2 regions of the Janthinobacterium sp. FT14W genome follow, and region 2 is predicted to be linked to the other one. Evidence: predicted binding sites of a transcription regulator. Region 2 holds the regulator's gene; the other holds the start of a gene.
What was found. The regulator sigma-54, encoded in region 2, starts transcription at its own class of promoters, with help from an activator protein. The targets are predictions, from matches to a motif close to TGGCANGNAANCTGCTTT.
Positions count from the first base shown of each region.

Region 1: the regulator sigma-54 is predicted to act here: its motif matches at 2,102-2,119, upstream of GCN74_RS19155 (PEP-CTERM sorting domain-containing protein).

Region 1 covers NZ_WFLL01000030.1:852-5,268, reverse strand. Annotated here, with positions in the region: gene GCN74_RS19170 (phasin family protein) at 1-14, shown strand, start outside; gene GCN74_RS19165 (KGG domain-containing protein) at 50-463, shown strand; gene GCN74_RS19160 (YgjP-like metallopeptidase domain-containing protein) at 598-1,110, shown strand; gene GCN74_RS19155 (PEP-CTERM sorting domain-containing protein) at 1,243-1,845, opposite strand; gene GCN74_RS19150 (TIGR00730 family Rossman fold protein) at 2,147-2,692, opposite strand; gene GCN74_RS19145 (hypothetical protein) at 2,704-3,477, opposite strand; gene GCN74_RS19140 (TetR/AcrR family transcriptional regulator) at 3,527-4,198, opposite strand; gene GCN74_RS19135 (phasin family protein) at 4,338-4,417, opposite strand, start outside.
Region 2 covers NZ_WFLL01000013.1:66,897-71,313, forward strand. Annotated here, with positions in the region: gene GCN74_RS11440 (enoyl-CoA hydratase/isomerase family protein) at 9-1,094, opposite strand; gene hpf (ribosome hibernation-promoting factor, HPF/YfiA family) at 1,248-1,607, opposite strand; gene GCN74_RS11450 (RNA polymerase factor sigma-54) at 1,677-3,155, opposite strand; gene lptB (LPS export ABC transporter ATP-binding protein) at 3,160-3,915, opposite strand; gene lptA (lipopolysaccharide transport periplasmic protein LptA) at 3,915-4,417, opposite strand, start outside.

The sequences.
Region 1 (4,417 bases), on a different contig from region 2:
ATCAGGCGCATTGAGCATCTGATTCCCACTCGATAGCAAGGAGACCGACATGGCTAACAATCAAGGCAATGAACAAGGCAAAGGCGCTGGCAGCAGCCAGAAAGCGGGCGAATCGGGCAGCGCCAAAGGCACGAGCAAGCGCGGCTTCGCCGCCATGAATGAGGAGCAGCAACGCGAAATTGCCAGCAAGGGCGGCCAGGCAGCCCATCAAAAGGGCACGGCGCACGAATTCGACTCGGAAGAAGCGCGCCGGGCCGGGCAGAAAGGCGGAGAAGCCGTCAGCCGCAACCGCGAACACATGGCGGAAATCGGCCGCAAGGGTGGCGAAAGCCGGCAATCGGCCCAGCGCGCCAATGAAAGCCGCAGCGGCACGGCCACGCGCAGCGGCAGTACCGAGCAGGGACGCACCGAGCAGGGACGCACTGGCCGGCAGGGCAGCAAGGACGAAGACGACAAGGGCTGACCGGGCCGCCCCGGCAGCGCGCGGCTAGACGACGGCACGGGGCAGCCCTGGCGGCCCCGTGCCGGGGCTGGCGCAGCACCGGACGCGGCGGTATGGTACATTCTCGCCTCGCCTTCCATCCCGCCCTTCCCCGCATGCAGCCATCCCTGAAATACCTGAGCGCCTATTCCGAACAAACGCAATCGCAAGTGCAACAACTGATCGCGCAGGACAAGCTGGGCGAAGTCCTGCTAAAACGCTACCCGAATGCGCACGATGTGCGCAACGACAAGGCGCTGTACCTGTACGTGCAAGACTTGAAGACGGAATTCCTGCGCAATGCCGAACCCATCAACAAGGTGGCGTTCGACAGCAAGATCCATGTGATCCAGCATGCGCTGGGCTTGCATACCTCGATCTCGCGCGTGCAAGGCGGCAAGCTCAAGGCCAAGCATGAAATCCGCGTGGCCACCATGTTCAAGGAAGTGCCGCTGGAATTCCTGCGCATGATCGCCGTGCACGAACTGGCGCATGTCAAGGAAAAGCAGCACGACAAGGCGTTCTACAAACTGTGCACATATATGGAACCGCAGTACCACCAGTACGAATTCGACGTGCGCCTGTACCTGACCCAGCTCGACCTGTCCGGCCAGCCCCTGTGGTCGTGACGCACGAATGACTACGCCCCGGAGAAACTCCGGGGCGTAGTGACGGGCGCCAGCCTGTGGGTATCGCCGCCGGCTGAAACGGGCGGTGGCTTACGCATGCGCTGGCGTGGCCTGCGCCAGGCGGCGCCAGGCTCAGGCGGCGTTCTTGCGGCGGCGCAGGAAGGCCAGCAGGCCCAGTCCGCCCAGCATCATGCCGTATGTGGCCGGTTCCGGCACGGCGCTGACGCTGGCGGCAATATTATCGACCTGGAAGGTGTGCAGGGCGCCTTCCTGCCACGATGCCGATAGCAGGTTGTTGAAGCCCGTGAACGTGTAATTGCTGAAAGTATGGCTGCCATCGAGACTGAAGGTCTGGGTCACCGTGCCGCCGCCTGCCTGATGGCCGACGAAAGTCACGTCGTAGGGGCCGGGCAAGCTCACGAAGTCGGCCAGGCTGATCGAGCTCAGCGAGAATGCGGCCCCATCGTTACGGCTCAGTGTGGTTGTCGTCAGCACCGTGGCGCCAAGGCCGGCCGAGCCCGCATAGGCAAAATTGCTTTGATGGGCAGAACTGAGCAAGCCCAGGAAGCTGCTGTCGAAATTGTAGCCCCCTTCGGAATAGGAGTCGAAGACGGATCCGAGGATGCCGGGGTGTTCCAGCGCATCAAAGCCGATGATGGTGGTTTGAGCGTGGGCGCCGCCGGCGGCGAGGATGGCAGCGACAGCAGCCGTGCGCAAGAGGGTCATTGGTTTCACAGTAGCATCCTTTCAAAATGATGAAGTAGCGAGGTTGTGGCAACTTGCAATACTTAGGCGTCGTAGCGGGAAACGGGAGGCGCCTCGCTGGGTGTCCGACATGCCTGTCTTTTGAACAATTCCAGTAGACCACACTAATGCATAAAAAGCATCTTCATTTTCAAAAAAACATGCCTCAAGGGAAACAAAATGGCCACATTTTTATTAATTAATTAATTGAGCTTGATCAATTTTCCCGTACAGAAATAAAAAAAGCCATGCACTTTCCAGGGCATGGCTGTATCGCTGGACTTCGGCGATGCTAGGGCGCGCACTCCTTCAGGCGCTGTACCAGCGCTGCCGGATCGGCATCGGCGTTGAGGAAGGCCGCGTGCTGCGGGCGGATGAAGCCCTGCTCCTTGCCGTTTTGCACGAAAGCAATCAAGCCATCATAAAAACGGTCGACATTGAGCAAGCCGATGGGCTTGGCATGCAGGCCCAGCTGGGCCCACGTGAGCATCTCGAACAGTTCTTCCAGGGTGCCATAGCCGCCGGGCATGGCGATGAAGGCATCGGACAGGCTGGCCATCATCGCCTTGCGCTCATGCATGTCCTTCACGATGAACTGGCGCGTCAAGCCCGTGTGGCCCACTTCGCGTTCGACCAACTGGGTGGGAATCACGCCCGTCACCTCGCCGCCCAGGCGCAGCACTTCATCGGCGATCACGCCCATCAGGCCGACCTTGCCGCCGCCATACACCAGTGAAATATTTTCCGCCACCAGCACGCGCGCCAGTGCGCGCGCCGCCACGGCATAGTCCGGCGAGACGCCCGCATTGGCGCCGCAGTACACACATAAAGCCTTGATCACAGTAATCCTTATCCTTTCAGTTCATCGATCGCCGCCTCGACCTCGAGGCGTTCCTTGGCGTCCAGTGCCACGCAATCGGCCGCCTTTTCATACAGGGCCAGCGCTTCCGCCAGCTTTTTCTTTCCGTCGAGCATGTTCAAGGCGCGCGCATATTCGCTGTGCGCCAGCGCCGAATACGGCGTCAGGGCCAGCGCCGTCTTGAAGTGCTGATAGCCGTCTTCCTTGTTGGCGCCATAGGTCAGGTTGCCGATCATGGCCCCGACCTTGTCGATAATTTCCGTATGATAAATCCCAAACGCAATATGCGCTTCCGCATGCATGGGTGCCACCGTCATCGTGCGGTCCAGGCTGTTGCGCACGCGGGCGCCCATGCCCTGCGCCAGGGCCTTGACGACGGAAGTCCCCAGCGCATAGCGGCCCAGGCTGTAGGCATGCCAGTAGTAGCCGGCCGGATTGTCCGGCTGCTCGCTCTGCTGGCGCTCGCAGCGTTCCGCCACTTCTTCGTACATGTCGAGTTTCTGGCTGTCGCTCACTTCCAGGTGCGTGGCGTAGATGCAGGTGGCCTTGTGCGCTACCGCATAGCCGGGCACGCCGACGGCCAGGCCCAGCTTCGCCGCGCGCTCGAAGTCGCCCGCGTGAAAGGCCAGCCAGGCCTGCAGCAGCACCGGGTGCGTGGGAAAAGGTTCCACGTCGCCCGCATGCAGGCGCGCCCAGGCCGCCTCCAGGGTCTGCGGCGTGTAGACATATGCGTCATCCGGATAGGGAAATTGATTCCAAGCCATACATGTCTCCTGTAAATAACGACTTGCCGCCTTGCCGCCAGCGGCCCTGTCAGTCGCTCTTGAGTTTGGTCACATACTCTTCCGACAGTTTGCGAAACAACAAATGCGTTTCATTGCGCAAATACGGCCCGATCAGCGACAGCACCTGGTAGCAGCCGCGCGCCAGCGCATCGGACATCGATTGCTGCTCGCTGTACTTGCGCGGGTTGCGCACATACTCGTACGACAGCCAGTAGGTGGCGACGACCACCATGTTCGTCGCCATCGCAGCCACTTCCATGTCCGACGCTTCCAGCGACTGTTCGCTGCGCAAATCTTCGCACAGCTGCGTGGCCACCTTGATCTTGTGCGCCAGGATCAGCTTGAAGTGCAGTTCCAGCTTGCGGTTGCGCGACAGCAAATCGTTGAGATCTCGATAGAAAAAGCGGTAGCGCCAGATCAGTTCGAACATCAGGTGCAGGTACAGCCAGACATCCTCGATATTCGAACGGCGCCCGTCAGGCACGGTCAGGATGCGTTCGATTTCCGCCTCGAACTGGACGAAGATCGAATTGACGATATCGTCCTTGTTACGGAAGTGGTAATACAGGTTTCCCGGCGAAATGTTCATCTCTTCCGCAATCACGGTCGTCGTGATATTCGGCTCACCAAACTCATTGAACAGGCGCAGCGACAACTCCAGGATGCGTTCGCGGGTACGGCGTGGTGCTTTTTGTAGCATGGCGGGCAATCTCTCTGTGTTCTGCCGCAAGCATACCACCTAAAATAGCCGTAATGAAACACTGCGCCTGCCGGCGCCGGTGAAAACGGGGGGCAAAAAAAAGCCTGCGCGAGCAGGCCGGGCGGGATGCGACGCCAACTCAGGCGGACGGTGTTTTTTTCCTCGCCGCCGGCTTAGTCACTGGCTTGCTCGCCGCCTTGCTTGCCGGCTTGCTCACTA
Region 2 (4,417 bases):
CGGCGTTGTTACTGCAGATGATAAAGCGGATGCGCCGCGGCCGGCCAGACAGGAGCAAAGAAGCGCGCCACCATGGCTGCATCGACATCATCCAGGCTGGCGGGCTGCCAGCGCGGCGCATTGTCCTTGTCGACCACGAGCGCGCGCACGCCTTCGATCACTTCGCCATGTTCGAAATTGTGGCGCACCACCGTGCGCTCGAGGCGCAGGCAGTCGGCCACGCCCAGGCGGGCGCCCCGTTGCAGCAATTCCAGGGTCACCGACATCATCAGCGGCGAACGCAGGCGCATGGCCGCCAGGGCCTTGCCGGCAAACGCGCTGTCGTCCTGCGCCAGCGACGCCATGATGGCCGCCACGGAAGGAGCGCTGAAATGGCGGTCCAGCGCCGCGCGCGCCGTGGCCAGCGCAGAAACGCCCGCCTGGGACTGGAATGGCGCGGCCAGGGCCTGGATGGCGACCGGCAAGCCTTCACCGGGCGTCGATTCGAACAGGGCCAGCAGCGCCCCCATCTGCGCCTCGGGCAGGTACACATCGGCCAGGCCCGTGTACAGGGCGTCGGCCGCGTTGATCGTCAAGCCCGTCAAGCCCAGGTACAGGCCCAGCTGGCCGGCCAGGCGGGACAGGAAATAACTGCCGCCCACGTCCGGGAACAAGCCGATATTGACTTCAGGCATGGCCATGCGCGTGCGGTCCGTGACGATGCGCAGGCGGTTGCCGGGCCCGGCTTGCGCCACGCCCATGCCGCCGCCCATCACCACGCCGTCCATCACGGCGATATACGGTTTCGGATAGAAATGAATTACATGGTTGAGCGCATATTCTTCCGTAAAGAAATCTTCCAGCTGGGCGCTGCCACCTTGCGGCGTGGCCCGGCCCGCATCGTAAAAGAAACGGATGTCGCCACCGGCGCACAGGGCTTTTTCACTGCTGGAACGGATCACCACGGCGTCTACCTGCGGATCGTCGCGCCAGGCCAGCAACACGGCGCTCAGGGCGCGCACCATGTCCAGCGAGAGGGAATTCAAGGCTTTCGGGCGGTCGAGCACGATGTGGCCCGTGCGGTTGCGGATGGAGGTCTGGACGAAGTCGCTCATGGCAGGATGGAAAGTAGTAAGTATGGGAACATTCTAGCGCCTTCGGACGGAACATTGCGTTCCCATGACGCGGCCCGGCAAGGGCGACGGGCGCAAAAAAGGGCGCAATGCGCGCCCTTAGTTGATCACAGCCGGTTGAAAGTCGCGGCCCGCTCAGGCGGCGGCGAATTCTTCTTCCGAGCTGTCTGGCAGATGCTTGATCGCCTCTTTACCGTGCCCTTGCACTTTGGTTTTGTACTTCATCACTTGCCTGTCGAGCTTGTCGATCAGGGTATCGATCGCGGCATACAAGTCTTGCGCCAGGCTTTCCACATAGACGGTCTTGCCGCTCAGACGCAGATTGACTTCGGCCTTTTGACGTTTTTCTTTCTCTTTGAGGTTATCCACGGTCAGAATCACGGCGATATCGATGACTTGATCGAAATGACGTTTCACGCGCTCCAGCTTCGTTTGTACGTATTCACGGATGGCTGGTGTCACTTCAAGATGATGTCCGCTGATGGTGAGATTCATACACACTCCTAAAGATGATCGGGTTCGTGCGGTCCATCGTATCCGGCCCGCAGAGGAACCGAAAAAAACTTACAAACACTTACGCAGGCTCACTGGCGGAATTTTTAATGCTTCCCGGTATTTGGCAACAGTACGTCGCGCAATCACCATGCCTTGTTCCCCCAGCATGTCCGCAATCTTACTGTCGGATAAAGGATTTTTAGGGTCTTCTGCTCCTGTCAGTTGCACGATCAATGCCCGTATCGCCGTCGATGACGCTTCGCCCCCCGCTTCGGTGGCGACGTGGCTACCAAAGAAATATTTCAACTCGAACATGCCGTGCGGGGTCAGCATGTACTTTTGAGTTGTTACCCGCGAGATAGTACTCTCGTGTAAACCCAGTGTATCAGCTATTTCACGGAGCACAAGGGGACGCATGGCAACGGCCCCATGCGAGAAAAAGTTCTTTTGTCTTTCTACTATCGCCTGTGCCACGCGCAGTATCGTGTCGAAGCGCTGGCGCATATTCTTGATCAGCCACTTGGCTTCCTGCAGCTGTGCACCCATGGCCCCCTCCCCCTTGCCCTGCTTGAGCAAGTTGGCGTACATGGCATTGACGCGCAGGCGCGGCATGACGTCGTTGTTCAAGGTGACTTGCCAGCCATTGCGGGCGCGCTTGACGACGACGTCGGGCACCACATAGTCAGACACGTCGGAGGCAAACACGGCGCCCGGATGCGGATTGCACTGGCGAATCACCGTCTGCGCTTCGCGCAAGTCCTCATCGTCGCAATCGAGGGCTTTTTTCAGCTTGTTGAAATCGCGCTGGGCAAACCAGGCCAGGTGCTTTTCCACGATGACGAGGGCCATGCGCCGCGTCACCATGGCGATATGGGGCAAACGCTTGATTTGCAGCGCCAGGCATTCGGACGCATTGCGCGCGCCCACGCCCGGCGGATCGAAACTTTGCAGCAGGGACAAGGCCGTGCGCAGCTCGTCGACGTCGATTTCCAGCTCTTGCGGCAAGCGCGCCAGGATGTCGTCGAGCGCCTCTTCCAGGTAGCCATTGTCGTCGAGCGCGTCGATGATCAGCTCGACCAGCGCGCGGTCGCGCAATTCGAGCACCGTCACGCGCATCTGCTCCATCAGATGCTCGCGCAGGGTGCAGTGATGGGCTTCGAGTTGTGGGCGGGAATCTTCGTCGTCGGGCGTCTTGCTCCGGCTCGCGTCGCTCCAGTCGCTGTCGCCGCCGTCCGCGGCGGCCGGGCCCTCGCCCGCCTCGCCGTCAAAGGTTTCCCCTTCGGCCGGCGCCGCAGGCGCTTCCTGGCCTGGCGGCTGGGGCGGCGCTTCGGCCGGCGCGGCCGTGGAACTCAGGGCGCCGTCGGACAGCAGGCGCAGCGAACGGTCGAGCGGATCATCGAGGCGCTCGAGCAAAGGATTGTCCGTCAGCAATTGCTCTAATTCCTGGTGCAATTCCAGGGTAGACAATTGCAACAGGCGTATCGATTGCTGCAACTGCGGCGTCAGTGCCAAATGCTGCGAAGTGCGCAGCTGCAATGATTGTTTCATTGGCTCACATACGGAAGTGTTCGCCCAGATAGACCCGGCGTACCGACTCGTTCGCGATGATGTCGTCGGGGCGTCCCGACGCCAGCACCGAGCCCTGGTTGATGATGTAGGCACGGTCGCAAATACCCAGCGTCTCGCGCACATTATGATCGGTGATCAGCACGCCGATATTGCGCTCCTTCAAGAAACGCACGATGCGCTGGATTTCGATCACGGCGATCGGATCGACGCCGGCGAACGGCTCGTCCAGCAGCACGAAACGGGGATCGGTGGCCAGCGCGCGGGCGATTTCCACGCGGCGGCGCTCGCCGCCCGACAGCGACAGCGCCTGGTTTTCGCGCAACTTCTCAATCTGCAAATCGGCCAGCAGTTTATCCAGGCGCACCTCGATCTCGGCCTTCGTCAGCGGACGGCCTTCGACGGTCTGGATTTCCAGCACGGCGCGGATATTGTCTTCCACCGTCAGCTTGCGGAAGACGGAGGCTTCCTGCGGCAGATACGACAAGCCCATCTGCGCGCGGCGGTGGATCGGCAGGCTGGAGATGTCCACGCCGCTGATATCGATGCTGCCGCCATCGGACGGCACCAGGCCGACGATCATGTAGAACGAGGTGGTCTTGCCGGCGCCGTTCGGGCCCAGCAGCCCCACCACTTCGCCGCATTCGACTTGCAGCGAGACATCATGCACGACCTGGCGCTTGCCATAGGTTTTTTGCAGCCCGCGAACGATCAGGGTACTGCCGCAACGTGTATTGTCCATTATTTCTTTCCTGGCGCAGGCGTGGCCGGCGCTTTCTCCGCCGCCGGTGCCTTGGTCTTCGGCTGGATCACCATGCGCACGCTGCCGCCGTCCGGGGTGCTGGTGCCGCTGTCGGAATTTTCCATCGTAAACACTTCCTTGCGGCTGTCATACGAGATGAAGGCGCCGTTGGCCACGTCCGTCGGCTTCGTGCCTTCCAGGCGCGTCAGCTTGGCCTTGGAAAACAGTTTCACCACTTCCGTCTTGTTGTTGTATTCCACGCGCTCCGCTTCGCCTTCCACCCACAGGTCGCCCGCGCCATCGCGCTTCTGGCGGAAGGTGGCCAGCTTGCCGGGATCTGCCCAGAAGGTGATGAACTGGTAGCCTTGCGGATCTTCCGTGATCAGGGCGCGGCCCGCCTTCATGGTCAGGGTGCCCTTGACCAGCACCACGTCGCCCGTCAGGGTGCGCGTCTGCTTGACGTCGTCGACCAGGCCGCTGCGTGCCGTGATGACGGCTTCCT